Linked DNA regions of Ruficoccus amylovorans. The protein of the gene in region 2 interacts with the protein of the main gene of each other region in a pairwise test. Links are inferred from orthologs where the notes say so. Each region holds a gene or a part of one and is shown on either strand. Other genes may lie near its edges. The genes, in order: rplL, dnaE and H5P28_RS05585.

What was found.
Region 1: the proteins of dnaE (region 2) and rplL interact in binary tests that used the Escherichia coli proteins (3 or more experiments, as listed by UniProt). The link is inferred for Ruficoccus amylovorans from one-to-one orthologs.
Region 3: the proteins of dnaE (region 2) and H5P28_RS05585 interact in binary tests that used the Escherichia coli proteins (3 or more experiments, as listed by UniProt). The link is inferred for Ruficoccus amylovorans from one-to-one orthologs.

Annotation. Positions count from the first base shown.
Region 1 is NZ_JACHVB010000013.1:75,424-80,800, forward strand. Bases 1-2,946 are described here. They hold rplL (50S ribosomal protein L7/L12), read right to left. Parts: upstream 1,693-2,946; coding sequence 1,309-1,692; downstream 1-1,308. Other genes in these bases: rpoB (DNA-directed RNA polymerase subunit beta), read right to left, coding at 1-1,100; rplJ (50S ribosomal protein L10), read right to left, coding at 1,805-2,326; rplA (50S ribosomal protein L1), read right to left, coding at 2,332-2,946. In the rest of the region: more of rplA, read right to left, coding at 2,947-3,030; rplK (50S ribosomal protein L11), read right to left, coding at 3,045-3,470; transcription termination/antitermination protein NusG, read right to left, coding at 3,504-4,088; preprotein translocase subunit SecE, read right to left, coding at 4,117-4,332; tuf (elongation factor Tu), read right to left, coding at 4,625-5,377. UniProt on the Escherichia coli protein: The binding site for several of the GTPase factors involved in protein synthesis (IF-2, EF-Tu, EF-G and RF3). Is thus essential for accurate translation.
Region 2 is NZ_JACHVB010000014.1:74,113-85,435, forward strand. Bases 66-4,406 are described here. They hold dnaE (DNA polymerase III subunit alpha), read right to left. Parts: upstream 4,019-4,406; coding sequence 266-4,018; downstream 66-265. Other genes in these bases: rpsU (30S ribosomal protein S21), read left to right, coding at 4,231-4,406. In the rest of the region: more of rpsU, read left to right, coding at 4,407-4,431; H5P28_RS04875 (glycosyltransferase family protein), read right to left, coding at 4,578-5,363; H5P28_RS04880 (glycosyltransferase), read right to left, coding at 5,415-6,689; H5P28_RS04885 (hypothetical protein), read right to left, coding at 6,717-8,996; H5P28_RS04890 (nuclear transport factor 2 family protein), read right to left, coding at 9,294-9,785; H5P28_RS04895 (osmoprotectant NAGGN system M42 family peptidase), read right to left, coding at 9,854-11,080; ngg (N-acetylglutaminylglutamine synthetase), read right to left, coding at 11,118-11,323. UniProt on the Escherichia coli protein: DNA polymerase III is a complex, multichain enzyme responsible for most of the replicative synthesis in bacteria. This DNA polymerase also exhibits 3' to 5' exonuclease activity. The alpha chain is the DNA polymerase catalytic subunit.
Region 3 is NZ_JACHVB010000014.1:271,405-281,728, reverse strand. The notes cover bases 4,158-7,157. They hold H5P28_RS05585 (3'-5' exonuclease), read right to left. Parts: upstream 6,000-7,157; coding sequence 5,316-5,999; downstream 4,158-5,315. Other genes in these bases: H5P28_RS05580 (DUF294 nucleotidyltransferase-like domain-containing protein), read right to left, coding at 5,996-7,157; H5P28_RS05590 (DUF4405 domain-containing protein), read right to left, coding at 4,772-5,230; mnmL (tRNA modification radical SAM protein MnmL/YtqA), read right to left, coding at 4,158-4,595. Outside these bases: ilvN (acetolactate synthase small subunit), read right to left, coding at 14-508; H5P28_RS05610 (hypothetical protein), read right to left, coding at 635-1,096; H5P28_RS05605 (hydroxyacid dehydrogenase), read left to right, coding at 1,337-2,341; H5P28_RS05600 (TorF family putative porin), read right to left, coding at 2,426-3,235; more of mnmL, read right to left, coding at 3,627-4,157; more of H5P28_RS05580, read right to left, coding at 7,158-7,927; H5P28_RS05575 (mechanosensitive ion channel family protein), read left to right, coding at 8,023-8,865; H5P28_RS05570 (anaerobic sulfatase maturase), read right to left, coding at 9,093-10,324. UniProt on the Escherichia coli protein: DNA polymerase III is a complex, multichain enzyme responsible for most of the replicative synthesis in bacteria. The epsilon subunit contain the editing function and is a proofreading 3'-5' exonuclease.

The DNA.
Region 1 (5,377 bases), on a different replicon or contig from region 2:
AGGTAGCGGGTGGCTTCCGTGATGTCCTCGACGTTGATCGTGCGCTCTTCCAGATCGGTGCTCAGGTGGAGCTTCTGGTTGATCTTGTAGCGACCGACGCGGCCGAGGTCGTAGCGCTTCGGGTCCTGGAACAGGCGCTTCAGGAGGGCCTTGGCGTTGGCCACCGTCGGCGGCTCGCCGGGGCGGAGGCGCTTGTAAATGTCGCGAAGGGCTTCCTCCTCGTTGCGGGTCGGGTCCTTCTTGAGCGAGCGGATGATGGCACCGTCGTCAACCGTCGTGTCGATGACCTTGACCTCGTTCAGCCCGGCCTTTTCGAAGGCGCGGATGATGGTCTTGGTCAGCGGCTCGAAGGAGCGCGCCAACACGACGCCACGCTCGGCGTCCACGATGTCCTCGACGAGCACCAGGCGGGAGACGTCCTCCATCTTGAGCGCCTTCTTGATGTCGAGGTCTTCGAGGGTGTAGAAAAGGTTGAGGATGTCGAAGTCCGTGCTGTAGCCCATCGCGCGCAGGAGCGTCGTGATGAGGAACTTGCGGCGGCGACGGCGGCGGTCCAGGTAAACGTAGAGCAGGTCGTTCTGGTCGAACTGCACTTCGAGCCAGGTGCCGCGGTCGGGGATGATGCGGAAGGAGTGCAGCATCTTGCCCGAAGTGTGGGCGGCCTCCTCGAAGCAGATGCCCGGCGAACGGTGCAACTGGGAGACGATGACGCGCTCGGCGCCGTTGATGATGAACGAGCCGCGCTCGGTCACCATGGGCAGCTCACCCATGTAAATTTCTTCGTCTTTGATGACATCCTCTTCGCGCAGGCGCAGCTTCACGTAGAGCGAGACCGAATAGGTCACCCCTTCGCGGATGGCCTGCATCTCCGTCATCTTGGAGGGCACGGCGTTGTAGGAAACATACTCCAGCGCGCAACGCTCGTCATAGCTCTGGATCGGGAAGACTTCGCGAAAGACGGCTTCGAGGCCGATGGGCTTGCGTTGGCTGGCAGGCGTGTCCAGTTGGAGAAATTCCTGGAACGAAACGATCTGGTTTTCGATCAGATTGGGAGGGCTGATAACCTCCTTGAGTTTGCCGAAGTTTTTACGGTCAATCATGGTTCTGCCTGGATGCTTGTTGTGTGTCGGTGACGTGCTCATCGCCGCCGGGACTACCCTGCCCTTTCACGCCTGGACAGCCTCGGGGAAGATCAGCGTTTAATGGGATGTTGTAAAAACGCAGAGAGCGGACCCGCCACTGGCGGGCCCGCTTTTCCACGGATTAAAAAGCTTGGCTAGCAATTTCGTTATCTTCGATAAACGGAATTTACTTAACTTCGACTTCGGCGCCGGCGTCCTTGAGCTTCTTTTCAAGATCAGCAGCCTCTTCCTTGGAGACGCCTTCCTTGATCGGCTTGGGAGCACCTTCGACCAGTTCCTTGGCTTCCTTGAGGCCCAGGCCGGTGATGCCGCGGACTTCCTTAATGACGGCGATCTTGTTGCCGCCGGCAGCCTTCAGAATAACGTCGAATTCGGTCTTTTCCTCGGCGGGAGCAGCCGCTTCAGCGGCCACGGGGCCAGCAGCAACGGCAACCGGAGCAGCGGCGCTGACGCCCCACTTTTCTTCCAGGTCCTTGACGAGGCCGGCGATTTCGAGAACGGACTGGCCCGAGAGCCATTCGATGACTTGATCCTTGGTGATGTCGCTCATGATGTTTCCTTGAATGACAGGTGATTTTTTAAGAGGCGCGCCTCCCTGCTCTGTTCTTTGGATACTCTTGTATCTTTTATTGGGTTTGTTTTCCGGAATGGAAAGGTTTGGCTTAAGCTTCGCCTCCTTCGGCGCGGACCTTGGCCTGCAGGACATTGACAAAGTCCTGCGGACCGGCAATCAGCACGCGCACCATCTGAGTACCGGGCTGCGTGAACAGGCCGAGCAGCTGGCTGCGGAGGGCTTCCAGGCTCGGGAGCTTGGAAAGGGCTTCGACGTCGTCGCGGGTGAGGGCCTTGTCCCCGAGGATACCAGTCTTGATATCGACCTTCTCCTTGTCCTTGAAGAACTTGAAGAGGACCTTGGCGACCTCGGAGGGGTTCGGCCCGCCAACCACGATCGCGGTCTGGCCGTTGAGGACGGACTCGTCCACCGGCAGTTCGCGGGCACGGGAAGCGACCTTGAAGATGTTGTTTTTGACGACGTGGAACTCGGCGTCCTTGGCAGCCAGGAGGCCGCGAAGCTGGGCCGTGTCTTCCACGTTCAGTCGGCTGAAGTCCGTCAGGAAGACGTACTCCGACTTGTCGAGGTGAGTGTTCACCTCATCGACGAGAAACTGTTTTTCGGGTCTCATGGCGCTTAGTTGAGGCTGAGGGTTTTCGTGTCGATCTTGACGCCGGGGCTCATGGTCGAGCTGATGGTGATGCTCTTGATGAACGCGCCGCCCTTGAACGACTCCGGACGGGCCTTGGCGATGCAGTCGAGCGCCGTGGTGGCGTTTTCGAGCAGCTGCTGGGCGCTGAAGGAGCGCTTGCCAACGACAACGGCGAGGTTGGCGGTCTTGTCCATCTTGTACTCGACGCGACCGGCCTTGACTTCCTGAATGCCAGTGGCGATGTCGTCGGTCACGGTGCCGGACTTCGGGTTCGGCATGAGGCCGCGCGGGCCGAGCACACGAGCGATTTTGCGCACTTCCTTCATGGCAGAAGGAGTGGCCAGGGCGACGTCGAAGTCCATCCAGCCTTCACTGACCTTGGCGATCAGGTCGTCCATACCGGCGTATTCGGCACCGGCGTCGAGAGCGGCCTGGGCGTTTTCGGTGAAGACGGCGACGGTCACCTTCTTACCGCTGCCATTGGGCAGGGAAACGGTGCCGCGGACCATCTGGTCGGACTGCTTCGGGTTGACGGCGAGGCGGGCGTAAATTTCCACGGTCTCGTCGAACTTGGCGGCGGGCATTTTCTGCAGGAGCTCAATGGCATCCTGAAGACCATGCGCGGCCTTGAGATTTCCGGCACTCTGCGCGGATTGCATGCGTTTGCTGACTTTGCTCATCATGTCCTCCTTACAGGTTAGTCAATGACTTCGATCCCCATCGAGCGGGCGGTCCCCTCGATCATGCGCGCGGCATGGGCGGGGTCGGTCGCGTTGAGGTCGGCCTTTTTGATTTCGACGATCTCCAGGATCTGCTTGCGGGTCACCTTGCCAACTTTTTCCTTGTTGGGGGTGCCGGAGGCCTTGGCGATGCCGGCGGCCTTCTTCAGCAGGACGGGAGCGGGCGGGCTCTTCGTGATGAAGGTAAAAGACCGGTCCGCGTAAACGGTGATGACGACCGGCAGGATCATGCCGGCTTCGCCCTTGGTCTTGGCGTTGAATTCCTTACAGAAGGCCATGATGTTGACCCCTGCCGAGCCGAGGGCCGGACCAACCGGCGGCGCCGGGTTGGCCGCACCAGCGGGCAGCTGTAAGCGTACGGTTCCTACTACTTTTTTAGCCATGGTATGTATGCGGTGTTAGCGAGCCGTCTTGATTTAAGACTCTTCCGCTCGTTCGACTTGCCAGTATTCCAGATCGACCGGGGTGAACCGGCCAAAGATGGAAACGGAAACTTTGAGGCGGCCGCGCTCCGGATCGACTTCGTCGATCTTGCCGATGAGGTTGAGGAACGGACCGTCGGTGATTTTGACCTCTTCGCCCACTTCGTAAACGACCTTGGGCTTCTCGACCCCTTCGGCCGCCTTGACCTGGTCGAGGATGGTGTTGACCTCGCTCTGCTTGAGCGGCGTGGGGCGGTCGTCTTCGCCGCCGAGGAACCCGATTACCCCCTGGATGCTCTTGACGAAGTACCAGGGCTTGTGCAGCAGCTTGCCGTACTCGTCGTACATGCGCATGCGGATGTACAGGTAGCCGGGATACAGCTTGCGGGTCTTCTGGCTCTTCTTGCCGTTCTTGACCTCGGTGACAACCTCGGTCGGCATGAGAACCTCCTCAATGTAATCCCCCATTTCCTCGACTTCGATGAACTTGTCGAGGTAGCGCTTAACCTTTCCCTCCATGTTGGAGAGGGTGTGAACGGCGTACCAGTGCAAACCGGCAAGTGAATGGGTGCTGGTCATGGGCGTCTAGGGGGTAAAGGTGCGGGGCTTAGCTGTTGCCGCGGACGAGGTCGCTGAAGAAGGCGACAAAGTTGAAGTTCGCGAAGTCAACCACGGCGATGTACACGCCAAGGAGGCAGACGGCGATGATGACAACGGCGGTCATCTCCTTCAATTCCTTGAAATTGGGCCAAACAGCCTTCTTAAAGACCTCGATACGGGTCTCCTGGAAAAAGAGGCGGATTTTGTTAAAAGGATTGGCCATTAGAGTGATGGGAAGTTTGAAGGTTTGAAAGTTTGAAAGTTCCGGGACGCCGTTGTCTCTGCCGTGATGACACCAGACCCTTCGGCCCGAAACTCTTAAACATTCAAACGTGTCTTTGCGTAAGTGGCAGGGCGGGAGGGATTCGAACCCCCAACTTGCGGTTTTGGAGACCGCTGCTCTACCAATTGAACTACCGCCCTACGCAAAAAGTTGCCTGTCTTTCTGTTAATGAAGAAGCCGGGAACCCTTTTCCAAGGGCCCCCGGCGAAAAAGCTCAGACGCGGGTGCGCCCTTACTGCACAATCTTGGTCACGCGACCGGCACCGATGGTGCGGCCACCTTCGCGGATGGCGAAGCGCTTGCCTTCTTCCATCGCGACGGCCTTCTGCAGCTCGAGGTTGATGGTAAGGTTGTCGCCCGGCATGACCATTTCGACGCCCTCGGGGAGGGAGACGACGCCGGTCACGTCGGCGGTACCGAAGAAGAACTGCGGACGGTAATTGGTGAAGAACGGCGTGTGGCGGCCACCTTCGTCCTTGGTCAGGACGTAGATTTCAGCCTGGGCCTTGGCGTGCGGCTTGATCGTGTTCGGCTTGGCGATGACCTGGCCGCGCTGGATCTTGTCCTTTTCGATGCCACGCAGGAGAAGGCCGACGTTGTCACCGGCCTGGCCCTGGTCGAGCAGCTTGCGGAACATTTCCACACCCGTGACGGTGGTCTTCTGGGTGTCGGCGAGACCGACGATCTCGACTTCTTCACCAACCTTGACCACGCCGCGTTCGATACGGCCGGTGGCCACGGTACCGCGACCGGTGATGGAGAAGACGTCTTCGACGGACATGAGGAAAGGCTTGTCGATGTCGCGCTCGGGCTCGGCGATGTCCTTGTCGATGGCATCCATGAGCTTGCCGATGGCTTCGGCACCGCCGGGCTTGCCTTCGAGGGCGGCGGTGGCGGAACCACGAACGATGGTGATGTTGTCACCGTCGTAGTCGTACTTGGAAAGCAGATCGCGGATTTCCATTTCGACGAGCTCGAGGAGCTC
Region 2 (11,323 bases):
CTGTAGCCATAATGGCTAAATGGCCAATTGCTAATTGTTGGATGCGGAACGTAGGAAATAACAATTAACCAATTAATCATTTAGCCATTCGGCCTTTTGCCGCATAGGGGGTGACGGCCTTCATGGCCCAGTACAGCCACGCTCCGGGGTAGCCGCCTTTTTGGCGGCGTAGGGGCGAAGCCCCTCAACGTCCCATGCGGCCACGCACAGGAGCCTTTCTGGCTCCGTAGGGGCGCAGCCCCTCAACGTCCCGTGCGGCCACGCACTATTTTTTGGAGCGTTCCCACTTGGGGCGTTCGGGCTCGCGGAGGGGGCGGGAGTCGAGCTCGATGCGGCGGACGGCGGGGTGCTTTTTGAGCTTCTCGTAAAGCTGGGGCACGAGCTTACAGGCTACGTAGTCGGGGCTCTCGAAGTAGAGCGCCTCGTCTTCGTTGACCATGACAGCCAGCCGCAGCTTCGTGCCGCCGCTCTCGTTGGTATCCACCAGTTCGCGCAGAAAGCGGGCGAGGTCGGCCAGCGGAGCGTCTTCGGTGCCGGTGTAAAGGGTGGCGGCGGTGACGTAGGCGGCGGCGGATTCGGCGGACATGGCTCCGATGTAGTTGGCGTTGAGCCGGGTCTCGCCGCGCTCCTCGTCGTAGCGGATCTCGCCCTCGACGAGCACGATCTTGCCGTCTTCGGCCAGGTTCTGCGCGTACTTTTCAAAGGCGTCCGGGAAGGCGTTGATCTGGTAGTAGGCCTTACGGGTGGCCAGGGTGAAAAAGGCCCACGGGCGGTTGTCCTTACGGGTGAGGCGCTTGTTGATGTTGAGCGCCACGCCGCAGAGGCGGAAGCTCTGGCGGTCGCACAGCTTGAGGTCCTCGCCGGGGATGAGGTTGTTGATAATGTCGTCGAGGCCGTGGAACTCGTTCATCGGGTGCCCGGAGACGTAGAAGCCCAGCAGTTCCTTTTCGTACTGGAGTTTTTCGGCCATGGGCATGGGCGGGCCGTCGGTGCGGATGGCACTGTGGCCGGGACCGGAATCGTCCGCGCCGTCGCTGTCGTCCATGAGCATGTCAAACATGTTGGCCTGGCCGGCCTCGCGGTCACGGGCGAGGTCGGCCACCTCGTTGATGACCTGCTCGACGGCGGCGAGCAGGTGCCCGCGGTCCACGCCGCAGTAGTCGAAGGCTCCGGTCTTGACCAGACACTCGACCACGCGGCGGTTGACGGCGGCATCGGCGGTGCGGGTGATAAAGTCGTGGAAATCGGTGAAGGGGCCGTTTTTGTCGCGTTCGGCCAGGATGATGCGGGCGGCGGCGTCGCCCACGCCTTTGATCGCGGCCAGGCCGAAGCGGATGCTCCAGGCGGCCTCGTCGCCCTTGTGCTCGTCCTTGACCGGGGTGAACATGAGACGCGACTCGTTGATGTCGGGGCCGAGCACCTCGATGTTGAGGTTTTCGCACTCCTCGATGAAGTGGGAAACCTTGTCCGCGTTACCCAGCTCGGAGGAGAGCACGGCGGCCATGAACTGGCACGGGAAGTTCGCCTTCAGGTAAGCCGTGCGGTAGCTGAGCATGGCATAGGCGGCGGAGTGCGATTTGTTGAAACCGTACTGCGCGAACTTCTCCAGAATGGCGAAAATTTCCTCGGCCTTGCGACGGTCGATGTTGTTGGTCTCCTTCGCGCCGGTGATGAAGATTTCCTTCTGGGCATCCATGACCTCCTTGATCTTTTTGCCCATGGCGCGCCGGAGAATGTCGGCGCCACCGAGCGTGTACCCGGCGATGATCTGCGCGGACTGCATGACCTGCTCCTGATAGACGAGCACACCGTAGGTTTCCTCGACCAGTTCCTTGAGGAGCGGGTGGGGGACCTGCATGGTCGAGGGATCTTTTTTGCCCTTGATGTACTGCGGGATAAACTGCATCGGGCCGGGACGGTAGAGGGCGATAAGCGCCACAATCTCGTCGATGCTGCTGGTCTCAAGCTGGCGGCAAAGCGCCTGCATCCCGCCGGACTCAAGCTGGAAGACGCCGACGGTCTTGGCGTCCTTCAGAAGCTGGAAGGTGGCCGGGTCCTCCAGGCTGACCTTTTCGATGTCAAAGTCCTCCTGGCCGGGCAACTGGCGGACGTTCTCCTGGGCGTCGGAAATGACGGTCAGGGTCTTCAGGCCGAGGAAGTCCATCTTGAGTAGGCCGAGGTCCTCGCTGGGGCCCTTGGGGTACTGCGTGGTGAGGTCGCCTTCCTGCAGGGTGACGGGGATCAGGTTCGTGATCGGCTGGTCGGCGATGATGACCCCGCAGGCGTGCTTGCCGGTGTTGCGGGTCATGCCCTCGATCACCTTGCCCTCCTCGATGATGCGCTTGGCGATGGGGTTGTGCTTGATCTCGCTCTGGAGTTCGCCGGACTTGGCCACGGCGTCGTCGAGGGAGATGTTCAGCTCGTCCGGGATCATCTTGGCCAGCTTGTCGCCCTCGGCGAAGGTCAGGTCGTTGATGCGGGCCAGGTCGCGCACGATCATCTTGGCCCCGAAGGTGCCGAAGGTGATGATGTTGGCCACGCGGTCACGGCCGTACTTGTCGCGCACGTAGTTGACCACGTCGTCGCGGCGGCGCATGCAGAAGTCCACGTCAAAGTCCGGCGGCGAGACGCGCTCCAGGTTGAGCATGCGCTCGAAGAGCAGGCCGAAGCGGAAGGGGTCGATGTCGGTGATTTTTAACACGTAGGCGACCATGCAGCCGGCGCCCGAACCGCGGCCCGGTCCGACCGGGATGCCCCGGTCGCGCGCCCACTTGATAAAGTCCCACACGATGAGGAAGTAGTCCACGAAGCCGGTGCCCGTGATGATGGCCAGCTCGTAGTCGAGTTGGTCGCAAAGCTTGAGCGCCTCGGCGTGCTTGTCGGCGTCGCCGTCGAGCTGTTTGCCCAGTTCCTCCAGTTGGTGGACCTCGTCGTAGTTCACGCCGTAGCGCTCCTGAAGACCCTGCTTGCACAGGTGGAAAAGGTAGAGGCCGTTGCTGCGGAATTTTTCCCGCGCATCCTCGTCGAGCGCGATGGTTTCCTTGCCCTCGCGGGTGAGAACGGTGTTCTTGCGCTCGACGTAGATGTCGAGCACGCGGTCGAAGTTCGCCGGGTCGGGCTGGTAGCTGAGTTCGGCGGGCTTCTCGTAAACCGGGTAGTGGTCCTCGCCGAAGGGCAGCTTCACGTCGCACATCTCGGCCACGGCGGTGGTATTGGTGAGCGAGTCGGGGCGTTCCTTGAAGACGCGCTCCATTTCTTCCCGGCTTTTCAGGTAAAACTGCTGCGAACCGTAGCGCAGGCGATTTTCCTCAGAGAGGCGCGAGCCGGTCTGGATGCACAGCAGCGAATCGTGTGGCTGGTGGTCGGAGGCGTTGACGTAGTGCACGTCGTTGGTGCACACGACTTTGAGGTCGAACTCAGTGGCGAGCTTGAGCAGGTCGGGGATGATGGCCTGCTGCTCCTTGAGCCCGTGGTCCATCAGCTCGATGATGAAAAACTCCTTCCCGAACATGTCCACGAACTTCCCGCACGCCTGGCGGGCCGACTCGTAGTCCCCGGCCATGAGAAACTGCGGGATGACCGCCGCCAGGCACCCGCTGAACGCGATCAGCCCCTCGCGGTGGTTGTAGAGATCGGTCAGGCTGACGCGCGGGTTACGGTAAAACCCCTCCGTGTGCCCCTTGGAGACGAGGCGGGTCAGGTTCTGGTAACCCTGGAAATTCCGGGCCAGCAGGCCCATGTGGTAGCTTTTCTGTTTGGCGCGCTCTTCGTTGGTAGCGCCGAGGTGGTCGTCGTAAACGAGGTAGATTTCGCAGCCCAGCAGGGGCTTGATGCCGTATTTCTTGGCCTGTTTGAAGAAGCTCGCCAGCCCGAAAAGCACCCCGTGGTCGGTGATGGAAAGGGCCTTCATGCCCAGCTCCTCGGCCCGCTGGCACAGGCGGTCAACGCGGCTGCACCCGTCGAGCAGGCTGTAGTCGGTGTGGACGTGGAGATGGACGAATTCTTTATCTTTGCACATGCGGCTCGCTTTTCTACGGGGAAACCGCCACTTTACCTCCGCCTCCCACCGCTTTTCAAGCCCCGGTCAACAGAAGTTGTTCGCCGGGTTATTCGCACCGGGAGGAGGAGAATGGCAAATCGGGTAAATTAGGTGTGATAAAAACCTTGACGCCCCGGTGCGAAAGGGTCTTTATCTCCGCTTTTCCCGAAAACGAATTTTAATCAATCCACATGCCCGTAGAAGTCAGAATCCGCAAAGGCGAGACCATGGAGAAGGCTCTCCGCCGCCTCAAGAAGAAGCTGGACCGCGAAGGTATCATCCGCGACGTCCGTGCCAACCGCTATTTCGAGAAGCCCTCGGAGGTGAAGCGCCGCAAGAACAAGGCTTCGGCGTTCAGCAACATGCTGCGCCAGCGCTACGAGAATCAGTAAGCTTTTTATCAGTTCTACCGGCCAGTCCGGTTGAGAGTTTGAACCCGGTCCCTGGTGGGCCGGGTTTTTTCGGTGTCCGGTTGGGGCCGTTGGAGCAGCAATCTGTCAGTCTCGGGACCGGGGCAGCTGACCCCCGGAAAAATTTCTCAAGCAGGGCCCCGGCCAAGCAGACGCTTCAGGCGGGTGCGCAGGGCGAGTTTGGTTTTCAGGCGGGGGAGGCATTTCTTCGCGGTCAATGGCCCGGTCATCGCGGTGCGCATGTGGAGGATTTTCGCCTGCCCGAGCAATCCCTGCCGGCGCATTTCATCCTCCATCCAGGGGCGGACATTATAGACGGTATTGGGGATCGGGGTCAGGCGCAAGGCCGTGGCCTCCGGTCGCCCGGACTCCAGGATGTGGTTGAAAAAATGCTGATCGCCGAAGTGCCCGGCCCACATGTCGGCATCATCATGCTCGCAGATGAGGTCTTGCAGGAGCTTCAGGAAGGCCTCGCAGGCCGGAGAACGGCGGTAGGCGAAGACGCCGGTATTGTAGTGCGCGCCCCCGCTGAGCGATTTTAACTCCCAACTCTGGTTCCAGTCCACATCGCAGTCCTTGGCGATGCATATATCCGCCTCCTCCAGCAGCGAGAACAGCTCCCAGAGCGGGGCCTGTACAAAGGCGTCGGTGTCGAGAAAGAGCGTCTGCTCGAAGGGGCTGAGCAACAGGCTGCGGGCCTTGAGCTTGTGCGCGTTGGCCGTGCCGTCCTCAAGGTGAATGAGGGTGGAAAAGGGCTTGGGCCGCTCGGTGGTCAACTCGGTGCACAGGGCGATGGGCAGGCCCGGCATGTATTTGCTGACCTGCCGGGCGTTGTAGATCGCCTCCCGCAGGAAGGCGTCCTTGCCGGTAGCGACAAACAGGCACCCGCGCTGCTGGCTCTCACTTGCTGACATGATTAACAGAGAAGACCAGCGAGGCGAAAATAGCGAGGAACTTCTATCGGCTCAGGACCAGATCGCGGCTCCGGCGGAAGCGGCTTTTTCGAGGGCCAGCCGCCATTCAGCCTCGCAGCGACCGAGGAATTTCTCCCAGCCGCTAAGCGTTCCAGCGCTGCCGTAGTCCGCTATGGCCTCCGCGTACAGTTCGCACATGCGGCCCATGCAGGCGTCGAGTGAGAAGGCCTCGGCGGTCTCTCGCAGACTGGCTTCGAGGGCGTTTCTGTCCTCCGGCGAGCCGTTGCGGAGGCGTTGGTAAAGCTCGTCGGCGGCCTCGGCGAACTGCTCGGGGCTGGCGTCACCGGCGAGCAGACGGCCATTGGAACCGTCGCGGACGACTTCACGCGCGCCGGGTGCGTCGAGGGCGACGACCGGCTTGCCGCAGGTCATGGCTTCGGCCAGTACCATGCCCTGAGTCTCGGACTTGGAGGAAAAAACAAACAGGTCCAACGCGTGGTAGGCGTCGGCCAAGTCCTGCCCTTCCAGCTTCCCGGCGAAATGGCAGCGCGGGCCGATTCCGGCTTTTTCGGCGCTGGCGCGCATTTTTTCCTCCTCAGGGCCGTAGCCGACGACGAGGAAGTGGCAGCTCTCGTTTTTCCTTAAAAAGGCGGTCACCGCTTCCATCAGGTAGGGAAGGTTTTTCTCCGGGGCGAGCCGCCCCACGTGCCCGAGGGTGAAGGCATCGGCGGGGATGCCCAGGCGTTCGCGCACGGCCTGCGGCTCGGCGGGGCGGAAGCGCTCCGGGTCGATCCCGGTGGGGATGACACGGATGGGCTGCTTGAGTTCGCGCTCCAGCAGCATCTGCTCGATGCTCGCGCTGGGGGCGACCACGAGGTCCGCGAGGCTGGAGTAGTTGAGCGCGATTTCCCGGGCCAGCGCCTTGAGGGCGTCGGAGTCCTCGAGGATGTAGTGCGCGTAGTCCTCATAGCGCGTGTGATGGGTAAAGATCAGCGGACGGCCCTCCTGATAGGCGATACGCAGGGCTGAGTCGCCCATCAGGAAGGGGTGATGCGAGTGCACTATGTCGGGTGCAAAGGCTTCGATCCGGTTTACGGCGTCCAGCCCCAGCGGCAGCCGCACCGAGAAGTCAGAGCCGTTGAAATTCTGGATAGCCGGCACGCGCAGGACGCCGGGCTCCTCTCCCTCGGGGATGTCCGGAAACTCCGGGGCGATGACGAGCGTCTCGTGCCCGTGGGCCTGGAGCCACTCGACCTGCGTGGAGACCGAGCGGGCGACCCCGCCGACATGCGGCGGGTAGGTGTTGGTGAACATGGCGATTTTCATCGGTGGCGGTGTTGAGGGGGAGGGCGTTTAGCGAGCGGTTTGGGCGGGCGAAGTTTGCCCCGTTGGGCTGGTGTAATTGCGCGACAATATGAGCGCTTTGGTCCCGCCCGGCAAGTCCTGCCCGGTGAATCCCGGAATCCGCACTTGCAGGCGCGGGGCCTTGTCGCGCCACTCTCCGAGGATGCGGAGCTGCCATTGGCCGTCGAGCGGTTCCAGTTCGAGCGTGACCGGGCCGAAACGTGTCAGTGTGGGTCCGTAGGCCATCGGCTCGTCGGCCTCAAACCATTCAGGGAAAAGCCCTTCGCCCAGAATGAGTCCGTCCTCGCTCTCACGGATAAAGAGCGCGCGCATCATTTCGCACCATTCGGCGGCGGCCCAGCCATGCTCGCCGTCGCCCATGCAGCCGCCGAGCGTGCGTGGGTGGACCGCTTCGGGCCACTTGCCGGTGGGGGAGGCGAGGCGCGTGCAGGCCTTGACGATGCGGCGGCAGCGCTCGTCGCCCCGGCGCAGGAAGGTCTGGGCCAGCGCCAGCGAGAGGTAGATGTTGAGGCCGGAGTGGATCATGTCCTGAAAGAACGCATCCTCCAGGAAGCAGTGCTGCCAGAGCCAGTTGGCGGTGCGCGTGATGCGCTCGTCGGGCAGAAAGGTCTGCTCCAGCGGGTAATCGACCACCATCGAGCCGACCGCTCCTGAGTCCATCCTCCGGTGCGGTGAGGCGGGTATGCCGCCGTGAGTGCGGCGCTCGGGGAGGGCTTCGATATTGGCCCGCAGGTCCTTTTCAAATGCGGTGGCTTCACGCCGGAACTCATCGGCCAATGCGTTCTCGCCGCGTCGGGCGAAAATCGCGGCAGCGCAGCGCAGCCCGGCAATGCCCCAGAAGTCGTCCCAGTAGTAGTAGTCATTCGGCCCGAGGTGCTCGGCGCTGAAGCCTGCCGGAAACAGGCCGGGGTGCTTCGAGTCGGAAGACTTGCGCTTACGCACGATCCAGCGGGCCGCGTTGAGCAGGGACTTGTGGTCCGGGGCATCGAGCTGTTGGCCGGTGAGTTGTTCCCAGCGGTCCACGATCCACAAAACCTGTCCGTTGGAGTCCCATTCGCCCTCCTGTGAGTGGAAGTAGCCGTCGTGCCGCTGCCGGTCGGTGAAGGTGGCCAGCGTGCGCCGGACGGTTTCCGCGTCGTTGTTGCCGAGAAAGGCGTTGGCCATCAGGCAGGCGTCGCGGAACCAGAACCGCCGGTAAGTGTAAGGGCCGGGAACGATCTCCGGCTCGGCCAGTAGTGCGAGTGTGTGTTGCGAACTTTCAAAAACCTCCCGCATCCGTGTGTCCGGGATCTCCAGCTTCGTGCGTTGGCGATTGAAGCTCTCCCAGTTCGGGAAGGCAACCGTGCGGCGGTGTTCGGTGGCTTCGAGCGGGATCTGGTAGGAGGTGGTGAAAACCTCGTGGGCGCGGACGCGCCAGGCCGCCGCCGCCGAGGCCAGCCCCGCGGGGCAGGTCTGCGCTGTGTCGAGCCGGTGCGGATCGGCCAGCGCCCGGCCGACATCGCCCCGGTGGTAGTCCGACATGACGACGCGCTCCGGCGGATGCTCCAGGTGGAGTCGGTGGTTTTCATTGACGGTAAAAGTGCTGCCCTCGCGGGCAATCTCATCGACGAAGCGCACGCCCTCGGGGTTGCTCGGGCGGATGGCCACGACCAGCCAACCGTCGGCTTCGGCGCGCAAGCCCGCCTGAGTGAGCAGGGTGGGGTGCCCGGCCTTGCGGGTGATCCCGGTGTTGAGCGAGAGCCGGGCGACGGCGGTGTTTACCTCGGTCAGCACCTGATGCTGGTCGCCCATGAGCAGGACTTGCTCGGCCTCGGCGGTGTAGGCAGGTAGGACGCGCCGCCCGTCGTCGGCCACAAACCAGTGGTCGATGGACCAGCCGTCGTGAAAAGGCGTGACGAGTCCGCGCGGATCGACCAGCGCCAGCGCCTCCTCGCCCGGCAGGCCGACCGCGGTCCAGTTGCGGTGGGTGAGGTTGATGTGGCTGAAGGAAAACGCACGCGGGATGAAGGACACGTCGCGCGGGTTGAACTGCCGCGCGATCCAGTAGGGCCAGATCCAGTCGAGGTTGTTCTGGATGACCTTGGTGTTGATGAGTCCGCGCGCGTGGAAGGCGGCTCCGGCCCGGAGCAACTCCATCGGCTCCTGCACCTCGGAGGGTTGTGAAAATTGCCTGAGCCGCGCCATGAAAGCGAACGGATCGAGGAAGCCGTGCCGGGTGGTGGCACGCCGGAGAAAATAGCGCCAGGGTAGCCAACGGAGTAAGTTCATAGCGGGACCTTGCGTTGCAGGGGGTGAGACGCGCAAACGCCTTGAGGGTTCGCTGAGAATATAGCCAGAAATCACAAGACTCTCAAGTCAGCGCCCAAGAAAAACGTGGAGAAGATGAGCAAAAAATACGATGAACAGTGCCGCGTTTCGTTTATGCCACGGTTTTTACGCAGGTCCGGTTGATCAGCGCGGACACGCGCTAAGGATGTAGTTGCCGACGGATACAGGAAGCCTGCCGTATTACATTGTTACGTCGGCCTGACACAGTGTGTCCATGCCGCGAGTGAATGCTGGAGCTCAGTCGTTGGCGGGCTGGACGCGGGAGATGAGCCAGTCGCCGTCCACCTTTTGCCACTCGATGAGATAGCGGTCCTTGTGGCGCTCACTGTCGCCCCCGATAACGACGGTGGCCGTGGCAGTGAGCAGAACAGAGGCTCGCTGCCCGTCCTCGGAGACATTGACCGTGCGGTTGCCCAGGCTGACGTCCGAGCTGCTGACCCGGGTGCGGATGCCAGCCATCGCCCCGGTCAGTTCTTTGCGATCAGTCGTGCGGGAAAGCTGCGGGATGAGCCGGACCTCGGCATCCTCGGTGAAAAAGTCCGCGATCTGCCTGGCCGCTCCCAGGCTCTGCAACTGGGTTTCGTTGGCGGGCTTGGAGCCAAGCTGCTCCAGCTTGTCGAGACGGCGGTGGATTTGCTGCTCGTCGTCATCGCGGCCCAGCAGGATAAACCCGAGCACGACCGCCACGATGAGCGCACTGATTCCGGCCAGTTTCGCGTACTGCATCATGGTTATTAATTATCACATGAGACGGAAAAGGCTAGTCCAGACGGCGATTTTCTTGGCAGAGTATACGCTTATTTTTTCCGTGGGGACTTGGAGGATGCCTGCGGTTTTTGTTCCGGCGCGGAGGGCGGGATCTGAGCCTGAGACTCGGTCTGCTCAAGCTGAGTCAAAGGCACATCAGTCTTGCGCACCTGTGGGAAGGTTTTGAGCGAGCCGAGTTGCGAGCGCTGCTTCTGGTAAACCAGATGCGTCTGGCAGTACGCGATGATGAGCCGGGTGACGCTGGTGAGCGCGTCCAGGTGCGTGCGCTCGTAGCCGTGCGAGGCGTCAACCCCGAAGGTGACAAGCGCGGTGCGGATGTCGTTGCCCGCCTCCAGCGCCGAGGAGCTGTCGCAGCGGTAGTATTTGAAAACATCGCGCTGGTGCGGGATGGTGTTTTTGGCGCACAGGTTGAGCAGGTGATGCGTCAGGTGGTAGTCGAAGGGGCCGGTCGAGTCGGCCATGGCCATGGTCACGCCGTGTTCGCTGGAGTTCTGGCCGGGAGCGACGGTGCCGTTGTCGATGGAGACCATTTCGGCCACGTCCCCGTGGAGCACGGCGGACGCGCCCGAACCGACCTCCTCGGAGATGGTGAAGAGCAGGTGGCACTCGACGGGCAGCTCGATCTTGTGGTCCATGATGTATTTGGCCGCCGTGAGCATGGCTGCCACGCCGGCCTTATCGTCGAGGTGACGGGAGTTGAGATAGCCGTTCTGCAAAAGCTCGGCCTGCGAATCCACCCCAACGAAATCTCCGACCTGCACGCCGCCTTTGATCAAATCCTCACGGCTGGCGAAATCTTCGTCTATGCGAAGTTCGAGGTTTTCCCAGACGCCGGGCTGGGTGTCGATGGCGTCGTTGAAGGTATGCCCCGAGGCCTTCAGCGGGAGAATCGTCCCGCGGTGAATGCCGCTGTCAGTGTAGAGCGAAACCCGGGCCCCTTCAGCGAAGCGTGCCGACCACGTACCGACCGGCACGAGTCCAACGCGGCCGTTGTCCTTGAGAGATTTGACCATTGCCCCGAGCGTATCGACGTGACCGACGATAGCGCGGTCCGGGCTGTAGGCCCGACCGGGCAGGGTGGTGCGAACCGCGCCCCGGCGTGTCAGTTCGTAGGGTAGTCCGAGCGCGTCCAGTTCGTTGCACAGCTCGCGCACGATCGGGTCGGTATAGCCCGAGGGGCTGTGAATGCCCAGAAGCCTGAGCAGAACCTGTTGCAGGTAATCGGTGTCGGGGCCGTCCGGTTGCTTTTTACTCATGAGTGTGCGGGACAATATACGTGCTCGCGCGGGCGTTTCAAGCGCCGGGCGCAGGGGGAGTAACCGTCTGCGGGAAAAGAAAGTCGATGAACTTCTCTGCGGTCGGCTGCGGTTCGTGGTTGGCGAGGCCGGGACGCTCGTTCGCCTCGATGAAGACGTACTCGGGCCGGTCGGGCGAGGTCACGATGAGGTCCAGGCCCACCACCGGGATGTCGAGCGCACGGGCGGCGCGGATGCTGGCGT
Region 3 (10,324 bases), 200 kb from region 2 along the record:
TAAAGCAAAGCCCTTAGCGCTCGGCCACGTAGCCGCGTGAAAGAGCGACATTGCCGGTGCGGGCCATTTCCTTGATGCCAAAGGGCGTGATCAGCTCCAGGAAGGCGCGGATCTTGTTCTCGTTGCCGGTACACTCGATGATGATCGAATCGGTCGAGACATCCACAACCTTGGCGCGGAAAATATCAACGATTTCAATGATCTCCGAGCGGGTCTCGCGACCGGCGTCGATCTTGAGCATGACCAGCTCGCGGGCCACGAACGAGGTGCGCTCGCTGAAGTGTGTCACCTCGATGACGTTGACCAGCTTGTCGAGCTGCTTGATGGCCTGGTCCAGCGTCCCTTCCGCCTCGGCTACTACCGTGATCGTTATGCGCGAAAGGAGCGGGTCGTGGGTCGGCCCGACATTGAGCGTGTCGATGTTGAACCCGCGTCCGCTGAACATACCCGCCACGCGGGCAAGAACACCGAACTTGTTTTCAACCAATGCTGAGATCGTGTGGCGCATAAAAACAGGAGACATTGGCAGAGTTCGCGCCCGGGCGAAAGCAAAAAATCGGCTCTTTTCCAAGGCCACAGGCCGCGGGCGTCCAAAAAATGACCGCTCCGACAGGCTCTCCCCCACTCAGACCGATCAAAACCCCATTCCAGGCATACCGCCAGTGGGCGCGGATTGCCGGGGCTGCGGGGCCGGAAGCTCGCCACGTTTGAACTTCGCGGTGATGCCGTGCGCCTCGTTGTAGAGCGTCAGCACGCCCCCGTCGATCGAGTACGTGCAGATCTGCGTGCCCCACCCCTTGGGCTCAAGACGGACCTTGCCGAGGTCCAGGTGGTAGGGGCCAGCCAGGCTCTTGCGACTGCCGCCCTCGAGCACCGCCGTCGCCTTGAATCTTCCGTCATCGCTGAAGACGACCCCCACGGTATCGACTACCAGCCAGATCGCATCGCCTGAGAGGTCCGTCGATACCCACGAGCCTTCAATCTGCTCGGCTTTCTTAACGAACTTCGCACCGTTCCGCTGGCTGGCTGGCAGGGCGAAAACCATAGCCGGGCACAGGGAAAGGACAAGGGCACACACATATGGGGATAGCTTCATGGAACCGTACCATAACGCCTCTCATACGAGTTGAAAGCGCAAAAGCCCGGCCACTCAGGCTGGGAGCCTTGCTTATGGACAACTAAAAAATCTCATGGGCGACGGCGAAACTACCGGCTTGTACGTGGTCATGGCCCCAATTACCGAGGCAATGCGTCCTATAATTCAGTCATACATATTAATGCACGCCATGATGCTTTACAGCAGTAAGGCTCGGGAGTAGGCCTTTTTACACGAATAATGAAGAAACCGAAATCCATTTTTCTGCTTAAGGAAGAGTTCCTGAGCGTGGTCTACAGCGAATCGGCTATCGCTGAAATCTGCGACATAACCGAAAACGACGGGCGGGTCCACACGGCGGAGGAAATCCTGAAAAATCCCGAATACTATCAGGACGTAGAAATCATTTTCTCGGGCTGGAATGCCCCGGTCCTGAACGCCGAACTGCTCCACGCCCTACCCTCATTGAAAGCCTTTTTCTACGGGGCCGGCACCGTCCGATACTTCGTCACAGACGCCTTCTGGGAGCGTAACATCCGCCTGACCAGCGCCTACACCGCCAACGCGATCCCGGTGGCCGAGTACACGATGGCCAGCATCGTCTTTGCCCTCAAGCGCGCCTGGACCAAAAACTACGCACTGCGCCAAGGCCGCATAGATCACGCCAGCCAGGAAGTCTCCGGCGTTTACACCGGCTCGCGCGTCGGCATCATCTCGCTGGGAGCCATCGGACGGCTGATCTGCCAGCGGCTATCGCAGTTCGAGCTGGATGTCGTCGCCTACGATCCCTTTGCCAGCGAATCGCTTTTTCAGGAGTTGTCCGTGCGCCGGGTGCCGACGCTCGAAGCGCTTTTTTCCGGGTGCGATGTCGTCTCTCTCCACGCGCCCAAACTGCCCGAAACCGAAGGCATGATTACCGGCGAGCTGCTCCAGCTCATGCCCCGCAATGCCACCTTTATCAACACCTCCCGCGGGGCTATTGTCGATGAGAACGCCCTTGTCCGTGTCCTGAAAAACCGGCCCGATATTTTCGCTGTTCTCGATGTCATCACCGACGAAACCGCCTACTGCACGACTCCTCTGCTCACGCTGCCCAACGTCTTTCTCACCCCGCATATCGCCGGCTCGGCCGGTCGCGAATGCCACCGGCTGGGGGACATGGCCCGCGAAGAGTGTCATCGCTACCTGGCCGGAGAACCCGCGCTCGTCCCGGTCACCCCGGACAATATCGTCCGCATGGCCTGAGCGGCACGCCTCCCCGGCACATCAGGATCAGCCAACGCCCGACCGCTGGCATTGTATTGATAATCTCAATACAATGCCCAGTCCCTAGAACTGGAAGGTAGCGCCGACGCCCCACCAGAAGTTGGTTTCGCGTTCCCCGATGTTGTGGTCCCCGGCGTCATTGGTGGAAAAGCGGGGCCCCGCGTAGAGGGAGAAATTATCGTTGTACACGTAGGTCAGGTCCACGGCCAGTTCCACGTAAAAGTACGAAAACTGGTCGGTCTGATTCTGAAGATAACCGAAGGCCGCGCCTGCGGCCAGGCCCAGTCCGTCCACCGTATAGGTGCTCAGGTCGTAGTCGTAGCTGCTGACGACGACCAGTTCGAGCTGGTTGAGGTTGAGGTCATAGTTGACCTCGAAACCGGGGCTCAGGAGCACATCGGCCTCCACCGCGAAGTTCAGCTCCCAGGTGTGGCCGGGGTCGGCGGCATCGTCCGGGTAGTAGTAATACGTCGCCCCGAGCGAAGCCGTCAGCAAGTCGTCGAGGAAGCCCATCCCGTACCCGGCATAGATATCATACTCATCCGAAAAAGGGTCGGTGGCGTAATTGCCGCCGGGGTTGGAATCCAGCGGAAGGTTCGCCCATATTCCGGCGTAAAAACCGTAGTACTCGAACTCGATATTCGGCTGGAGCGAGGCGTATGCGCCCTGCATCCCCGAGGTGACATACATCGACTCATAGCCGATATTGGCGAAAGCGTGCAACTGGGGTGTTTCACCGCTGCCAACAACAGCCGCTTCGCGGGCCTGGGTTTCGGCCTCTCGGTCGATCCCTTCAAAAACCTCAGTCTGGGCATAGACCCCGGTGGCGGCGACCGCCAGTGATAAAAAAAGCACCTGATTGATAGCGTTCATAGTCTGTCAGCGATGGATTAAAGCTTTTGGGAAGAAATCTGTCTTCACTCTCGCCTGCCTGCGTGATTGAGCCCGAAACTGAGTCCATGTCTCATGCTTTCATTCTCATCCAACACGTCGAGGTCTGTGGATCGAATTCCAGGCAATAGCAGCTACCAGAACGGTAAATTGCCCTCGCCAACTTTCGATGTTGAGATTCAATTTCAATACCCATCACGGGGTCAATTTACTTATTCAATGAAAGATTAATATAAGATTATCTTACCTAAACAATTTCAAATCGTCATAATCGTCATTATCTTCGGCACCTGCGATACCCGTGTGAAACTCAGGCCCCCGCCACAAGCACTCCGCGGCCCTCCTCGTTCACCTTTCCCGGTGTCTGAGGTGCTCAGGCCTGTGGCGAGACTTCCTGAAAAAGCCTCCCCTGCCAGGTCGCACGGTCACGCAGGCGTTTTTCGACCCGGTGGGTAAACTGGTAATTGCGGAGCTCCCCCCACTGCGGCGCAATAAGCAAGGCGGGGGGCGACTCGCTGGTAAAACGCTCCACCACGATCTGCGGCGAAAGGCGTTCGAGATAATCGACCACAAGTTCCAGGTACTCCTCCGGTGTAAACAGCGGAAAACGCTCCGGGTGCTCGCGGTACTCGTTCGCCATCTGCGTGCCGTGCACGATCTGGAGCTGGTGCAACTTGAGGTGATCGATGGGCAGCTCTGAAATTACCCGCGCCTGTTCGAGCCAGTCGGCGCGGTCCTCGCCCGGCAGCCCAAGCATCAGATGCGCCCCGCAGGCGATGCCGCGCTGGGCGGTTTCACCGATGGCGAGTCGGGCTTCCGCAAAGCTGTGCCCCCGGTTGATGCGCCGCAGGGTCTCGTCCTTGACCGACTCAACCCCGTACTCGACCATCACGTAGCAGCGCTGCGAAAGTTCGGCCAGGTAATCGAGGATCTCCGGCGTCACGCAGTCCGGTCGTGTCCCCAGCACCAGCCCGTTTATGCCCGGCACGCTCAGCGCCTCCTCGTAGCGCGCCTTCAGGACTTCGAGCGGCGCGTAGGTGTTGGAGTAGGCCTGAAAATAGGCCAGAAAAACCGACGGCAGGCTTTTGCGGTTACGGGAAAAGACAACCATCCCCTCCCGCAGTTGCGCGGCGATGCTCCCCTCTTCCCGGCAGTAGTCGGGGTTGAAAGTGGCGTTGTTGCAGTAGGCGCAGCCGGTGCGGGCGAGCTTGCCGTCCCGGTTTGGGCAGGTGAAGCCGCCGTCCACCGAGACCTTCTGCACCCGCCCGGCGAAGTGTTGCCGAAACGCGCTCGAAGCGTCGTTGTAGCGGCGCTCGTGTCCCCATGAATAAACCGTGTTCATACCGGAACGATGAATGGCTAAATGGTTAAAATGGCTGATTGTTAATGTCTGGATGTTGAACCGGGAAGCCAACAATTAACTATCTTGCCTATTTAGCCATCACGGCTGCAATCGTTCTTGTAACATTTTGTACGCGGGCGGCGGTCATTGAAACGCGCAACACGCCCGCGGCAGCGCTACTGCTGCCGCCAGCGGTATCCCTTGCCCGGTCCCTGCCCTTGTCCATAGCCCGGCTCCGGCGGGCTTTGTTCCGGCGAGCCAGTCAGCACGGAGTCTTTCGCCGCCAGCGTATTTTCCCGAACGGGCGCGAGCATCAACCCGACGGGAATAGCCAGCCCGAGGGCGAGCCCGGCGAAGACCGCCCAGAGGCGCTTGCGACCCGCTGCCGCGCTTTTGAGCCAGGGCCAGGCGAGGTAAAGGTGAGCCAGTACGAGCAGCGCGAAGGCGATCCCCACCCAGGTGTGCACTTGACCCCATTCGTGTTTGTCGAGGCCGAGCAACTCGTAGAGACGACCCGAGCCACGCCCCTGGCCGTGGGGAAATTTCCACTTCAGAAGAAGGCCGCTACCGGCCATGAAACAGATGCTCAACCACAGCAGCAGGTTGAGCACGCGCCGAAAAAGAAGTTTATTCATGGGAAGCCTTATCGGAGGGGAGTTACCCACGCCGCTTTCCCATCGCGAAGCCTCCGGTTTAGCCCTCCCGGCAGATACGCTACGCTCAGGTGCGTTCCTCGGGGGGCTGCCAGCGTTCGCTCAGTTCGGCCAGCGTCTGGATATTATAACGCCGGGCGAGGCGCAAAAGTTTCAGGAAAATCTGCGCCGTAATAAAGGCGTCACCGGGAGCAGTGTGGCGGTCGTGCGGCTTGACCCCGAAGCGTCGGCACAGCCCGTCGAGGCTGAAGTCTTTCTTCAAGTGCTCCTCTTCCGGAAACGCCCCCAGGTCCTCCAGCCGGAGGGTCAGCTCCATGGTATCAATCCAGCGGTTCTGAAGTTTCAGGCCGAAACGCTGCCAGCAACGCTCGCCCAGGATTTCCACGTCAAAGCCGATGTGGTGCCCGACGATAACCCCGTCGCGCAGGTAAGCCAAAAACTCCCGCAGCGCAACCGGTTCCTCCAGCCCGTCCTCCTGCGCCACTTCGCGCGTGACTCCGTGCACGACCACCGCCGAGGTGTTGTAGGCAAACTTGATCATAGCCTCGTACTGGTCCTCCAGCATGATCTGCCCCCGACGCACGGCGACCGCGCCAATACTCACAATGCCGTCCTTGCGGGCATTGAGGCCGGTTGTCTCGGTGTCGAGCACGACGAAGCGCACATGGTCCATCGGATCGGAGTCGCTCCAGGTCTGTTCGAAAGACTCGTGGTAGAGCTGGATGTCGTCGCTGTCGCCAAATAAGTTCATCGTTTTCCCTCTCCGTTGAGCTTAAAGTGTGCCGCCGCGAAGTCCAACAGGCGAACAATCGTGCGAAAAACGCCTTTCAGGTGCTCCTGGTCGGATTTCGTCAACTCATGCGGGCGGATAAACTGGCCGTTGTCGCCCCGGCGGTGTCCGATGAGCGATTGCAAGGCGAGACTGGCCCGGGCGGCGTCGGCGGCGGCGCGGAACAGCTCGCGCTCGTCCGGCAGGAGGTCCGCCATGCGGGTAAAGCGCTCAATCGTGCTGGTGCAGTCCTCCTGCTCGTACTCCAGCGCGAAGACCCGGCCCACGTCCACCAGCGGGTAGAGCGCGTGCATCTTGGTGTCGATACAGCTCCAGAGGATGCCCGCCTTGTCCATGACCGAATCACGGAAAATCGTGACCGGAGGCAGGTTTGCCATAGCGTCGTTGGCCAGGAGCGGGATGAAGTTCGGGCTCTCCTTGATCTCGGCCCGAATGTGGCTGCTGAGGGCGTCGGCCAGCTCTTTCTTGCCCCCGACCGCGCGCAGGTCAAAGAGCGAGGTCAGCGAAACGATGTTGCTCTCAATCGGCTCGTGAATCCACCGGCTGAAATACGCCTTCCAGGTGGTCAGGGGCTGGCACCATTCGGTATTGCTGGCGAGTCGGCCGTTGGTATCGAAGGGGAAGCCGCACCCGACCAGGATATGGCTCACCTCCTCGGCCAGGTGCAGGAACCAGCGGCGACAGTAGCGGCTGATCTCCACCGGCGGGTCTTCATAGACGAGCGCCGTCCGCTGCGCCGACCGGATCAGCCGCTCCTTGCGGCCCTCGCTGTGCATGGCCAGCCAGCAGAAGCCGACGTCCGGCTTTTCCAGCCCGCGGTCGAGCAGGTGCTGTTCGCCCATTTGCAGGGCGCGGTTGAGCACGAGCCCGTCGATCTCGGCCACAAAGTCGATCAGGAAGCCCATGTCGGCCTCATTCTCCAGGTACTCCAACAAAAGCTCGTCCGCGCGGTCGCGCAGGCGCGAGAGCGCGCGGACATCCGAAGCGGCCAGGATCTGGCGGCCGAGGGCGTTGGGCAGGCGACCGTAGTTGAGCTGGAGTTCGCGCTCGGAAACCAGCCCCATGACGGGGGAATCGGGTGTGCCGTCGCGGGTCACACACAAGTGACGCAGCCGGTAGCGGAGCATGCGCAGGAGGAGTTCCCCGGCGTTGAGGTCAGGGCCGACCGTGCGCACGGGCGAAGTCATCAGCGTCTCGACCGGGGCTTCGGGCGAAATCTCGCCCGTGGCGACGCGGCGGCACAAGTCAGCCTCAGTCACGATGCCCAGCGGAAGCGCTTCGGCGCTGGTGACAATCGCCGCCTGCTGGTGATGAGCGGAAAGCTTCAGGGCGACCTCGCGGACTTTCTCGCCGGGCGAACAGGTCAGATAACCATCGGACTCAAAGGTATGGTGAACGCCGCTTTTCTGGAGCCATAGACGCTGCTCCTGCCCGGCCTCGTTGCCGGAGTCCTCGCCTTTGCCGGCGGGGAGTTCAGAAAAATAGTCCACCAGGTAGCGCGTGGCAGCAGGGTAACGGGCGACGAGCGGCAGAAAATCTTCGAAGGGTAACGCGTACAGCAAGGTGTCGCTGGCGGTGATGGCGGTGTAGCGGTAGGGCTGCTCACCCATGAGCCAGAAAATCCCCAGCAGGTCGCCTTCGACGCGCACATCCACCAGTTCCTCGCCGCCCTTGGGCGAGCGGGTATAGAGGTTGACCGTCCCCTGCTGGATCACGTAGAAGTGGCGGTTTCTCGGCTCTCCCTCGTCGAAGACATGCTCGCCTTCCTCGTGGAACTTCACGCGGCCCGATCCGGCCAGATGAACCAGGTCCTGCAGGCTCAGAAATTCAAACGGAGGGTATTGCTTGAGAAAATCGGCGACGCGCAGGGAGATGCTGGACGTTTTCATATAAAGCATTCAATTTAAGCGCCGATTTCACACCGGTCCGAGCAAAAAAAGCGGCTCTGGACATTCAAGCTACTAACGAGACTATTAGATTACCTATGGAAGAAACCAACACTATCATTCACTTGGTGGAGACCTACGCCTTCCCGGCCCTCTACGCCATCATCATCCTGATTGTCGGTCGCATCCTGGCCAAATTCATCACCAAGATATTCCGCAAGGTGCTGACTGCCCGCAAGGTCGAGGCCGCCGTGGTCTCCTTCGGTGGAAATGTGCTCTATTTCATTCTGCTGGCCCTCGTCGTCATCGCCGCGCTCGAGAAAGTCGGCATCAACACGACCTCGGCCGTCGCCATTGTCGGCGCCTGTACCGTGGCCATTGGCTTCGCCCTGAAGGACTCCCTGGGCAACTTCGCCGCCGGGATCATGATTCTGGTCTTCAAGCCCTTCCGCATCGGTGACTTCATCCAGGCCGCAGGAATCAGCGGCACGGTGGTTGACCTGAGCATTTTCGAGACCCAGTTCAAGACGCCCGACAACAAGAAGATCGTCGTGCCCAACGGCCAGATCACCAGCGGGCCGATCACGAACTTCTCCTCTCACGACACCCGCCGCATGGACCTCGTGGTCGGCTGTGGCTACGACGATGACCTGCGCAAGGTCAAAGCCGTGCTGGAGGACATCCTCAACAACGACGAATGCGTGCTCAAGGATCCCTCCTACACCGTCGGTGTGCTCGAAATGGCCGACAGCAGCGTGAACTTCGCCGTGCGCCCCTGGGTTAACAGCTCGGACTACTGGCCGACCTTCTTCCGCCTGCAAATGACCATCAAGCTCCGCTTCGACGAGGAAGGCATCTCGATTCCGTTCCCGCAGCGCGACGTGCACGTCTATCAGGCCGATCCCAAGCCCGCCGACGTCACCACCCCGGCCAACAGCTAACGGGACACCCCGGCAGCGGGTCAAAAACCCGCCGGGTTCTTACGCTCTTTGCGACAAGGCGCTCCCAGCTTCGGGAGCGCCTTTTTCGTGTTTTCCCAGGGAATAATAATTGCGGGCTTGCGCAGCCCGCACCCGCGGTGCGTGGCCGCACTGGACAATTAAAAAAGCTTCGCGCCCCTTCGCGTGACTTCGAGGGCGAAGATTTCCCCCGCCCCCACTCGCCCGTCTCAGGCTTTTTTCAAGAGGCCGGGCTGACGCTTGAGGATGGCCATGATGTCCGAGGACGGGCGACGGTTGCGGTAGAGGTCGGCCATCAGTTTCATGGCCGGGTCGATGTGGTGGAAAAACAGCTTGTAGCCCGCGCACAGGTGGCTAAGCCCGAACTCCCCCTCCGGCGTGAAGGTGAAGCGGTGCTTGGGGCAGTCACCGTTGCAGGCGAAGCGCACCTCGCACTCCCGGCAGTAGCGCGTAAGCTTGTCGCGCTTGTCGTTGCCGAACTTGCGCGCCGCCGCACTGTCGGCCAGCTCGGCGATGGACTGGTTGAGGATGTTGCCCAGCTTGTAACGGGGGTACACGTAGTGGTCGCAGGCGTAGAGGTCGCCGTTGTGTTCGAGGGCGAAAGCCTTGCCGCAGGTTTCGGAAAAAACGCAGGTTCCGCCCGGCATGCCGAGCCACTTGCCCAGCGCCACATCGAACTGCTGCACGAAGGTGCGCCCGACATCGCGCGTGACCCAGCGGTCGAATATCTTGCACAAAAACTGCCCCCAGGCCCGCGAATCGACGGTCCACTTCGTCACAATGGGCTGGTGCGGGGCGGGCGGGTTGTCGAAGTCCGGCGGCAGCCCCAGGCTAAGCCCGAGCTTGGCCGAAGCCTCGTCGGCGGCGCGCTCCACCAGCGGGATGAACTGGAGGTAGTTCGAGCCGATGTTGCGCAGGAATTTGTACACCTCCAGCGGTTCGCCCACGTTGGAGCTGCTGACCACGGTCAGGGTGTTGAACTCGACCTTGTGCTTACGCGCCAGCTCGATCCCCCGGATCACCTGGCGATAGCTGGACTGGCCGCGCTTATCGACGCGCCCGGCGTCGTGCAGCCGCTCGGGGCCGTCGATACTGATCCCGACCAGAAAGCCCTCCCCGGCCAGGAAGCGGCACCACTCGTCGTTGAGCAGAGTGCCATTGGTCTGGAGGGCGTTCTCGATCTGCCGCCCGGCGGCGTACTTGCGCTGGAGTTCGACCACCTTGCGGAAAAAATCCACCCCGGCCAGCGTCGGCTCCCCCCCCTGCCAGGCGAAGGACACGCTCTGGCCGGGCTGGGCCGCGATGTAGTCGCGGATATAGGTTTCGAGCAGTTCCGGGTTCATCTTGAACCGCTCGTTACTCGGAAACAGTCCCTCCTTTTCCAGATAAAAGCAGTACTGGCAATCGAGGTTGCACAGCGGCCCCATCGGCTTGGTCATGA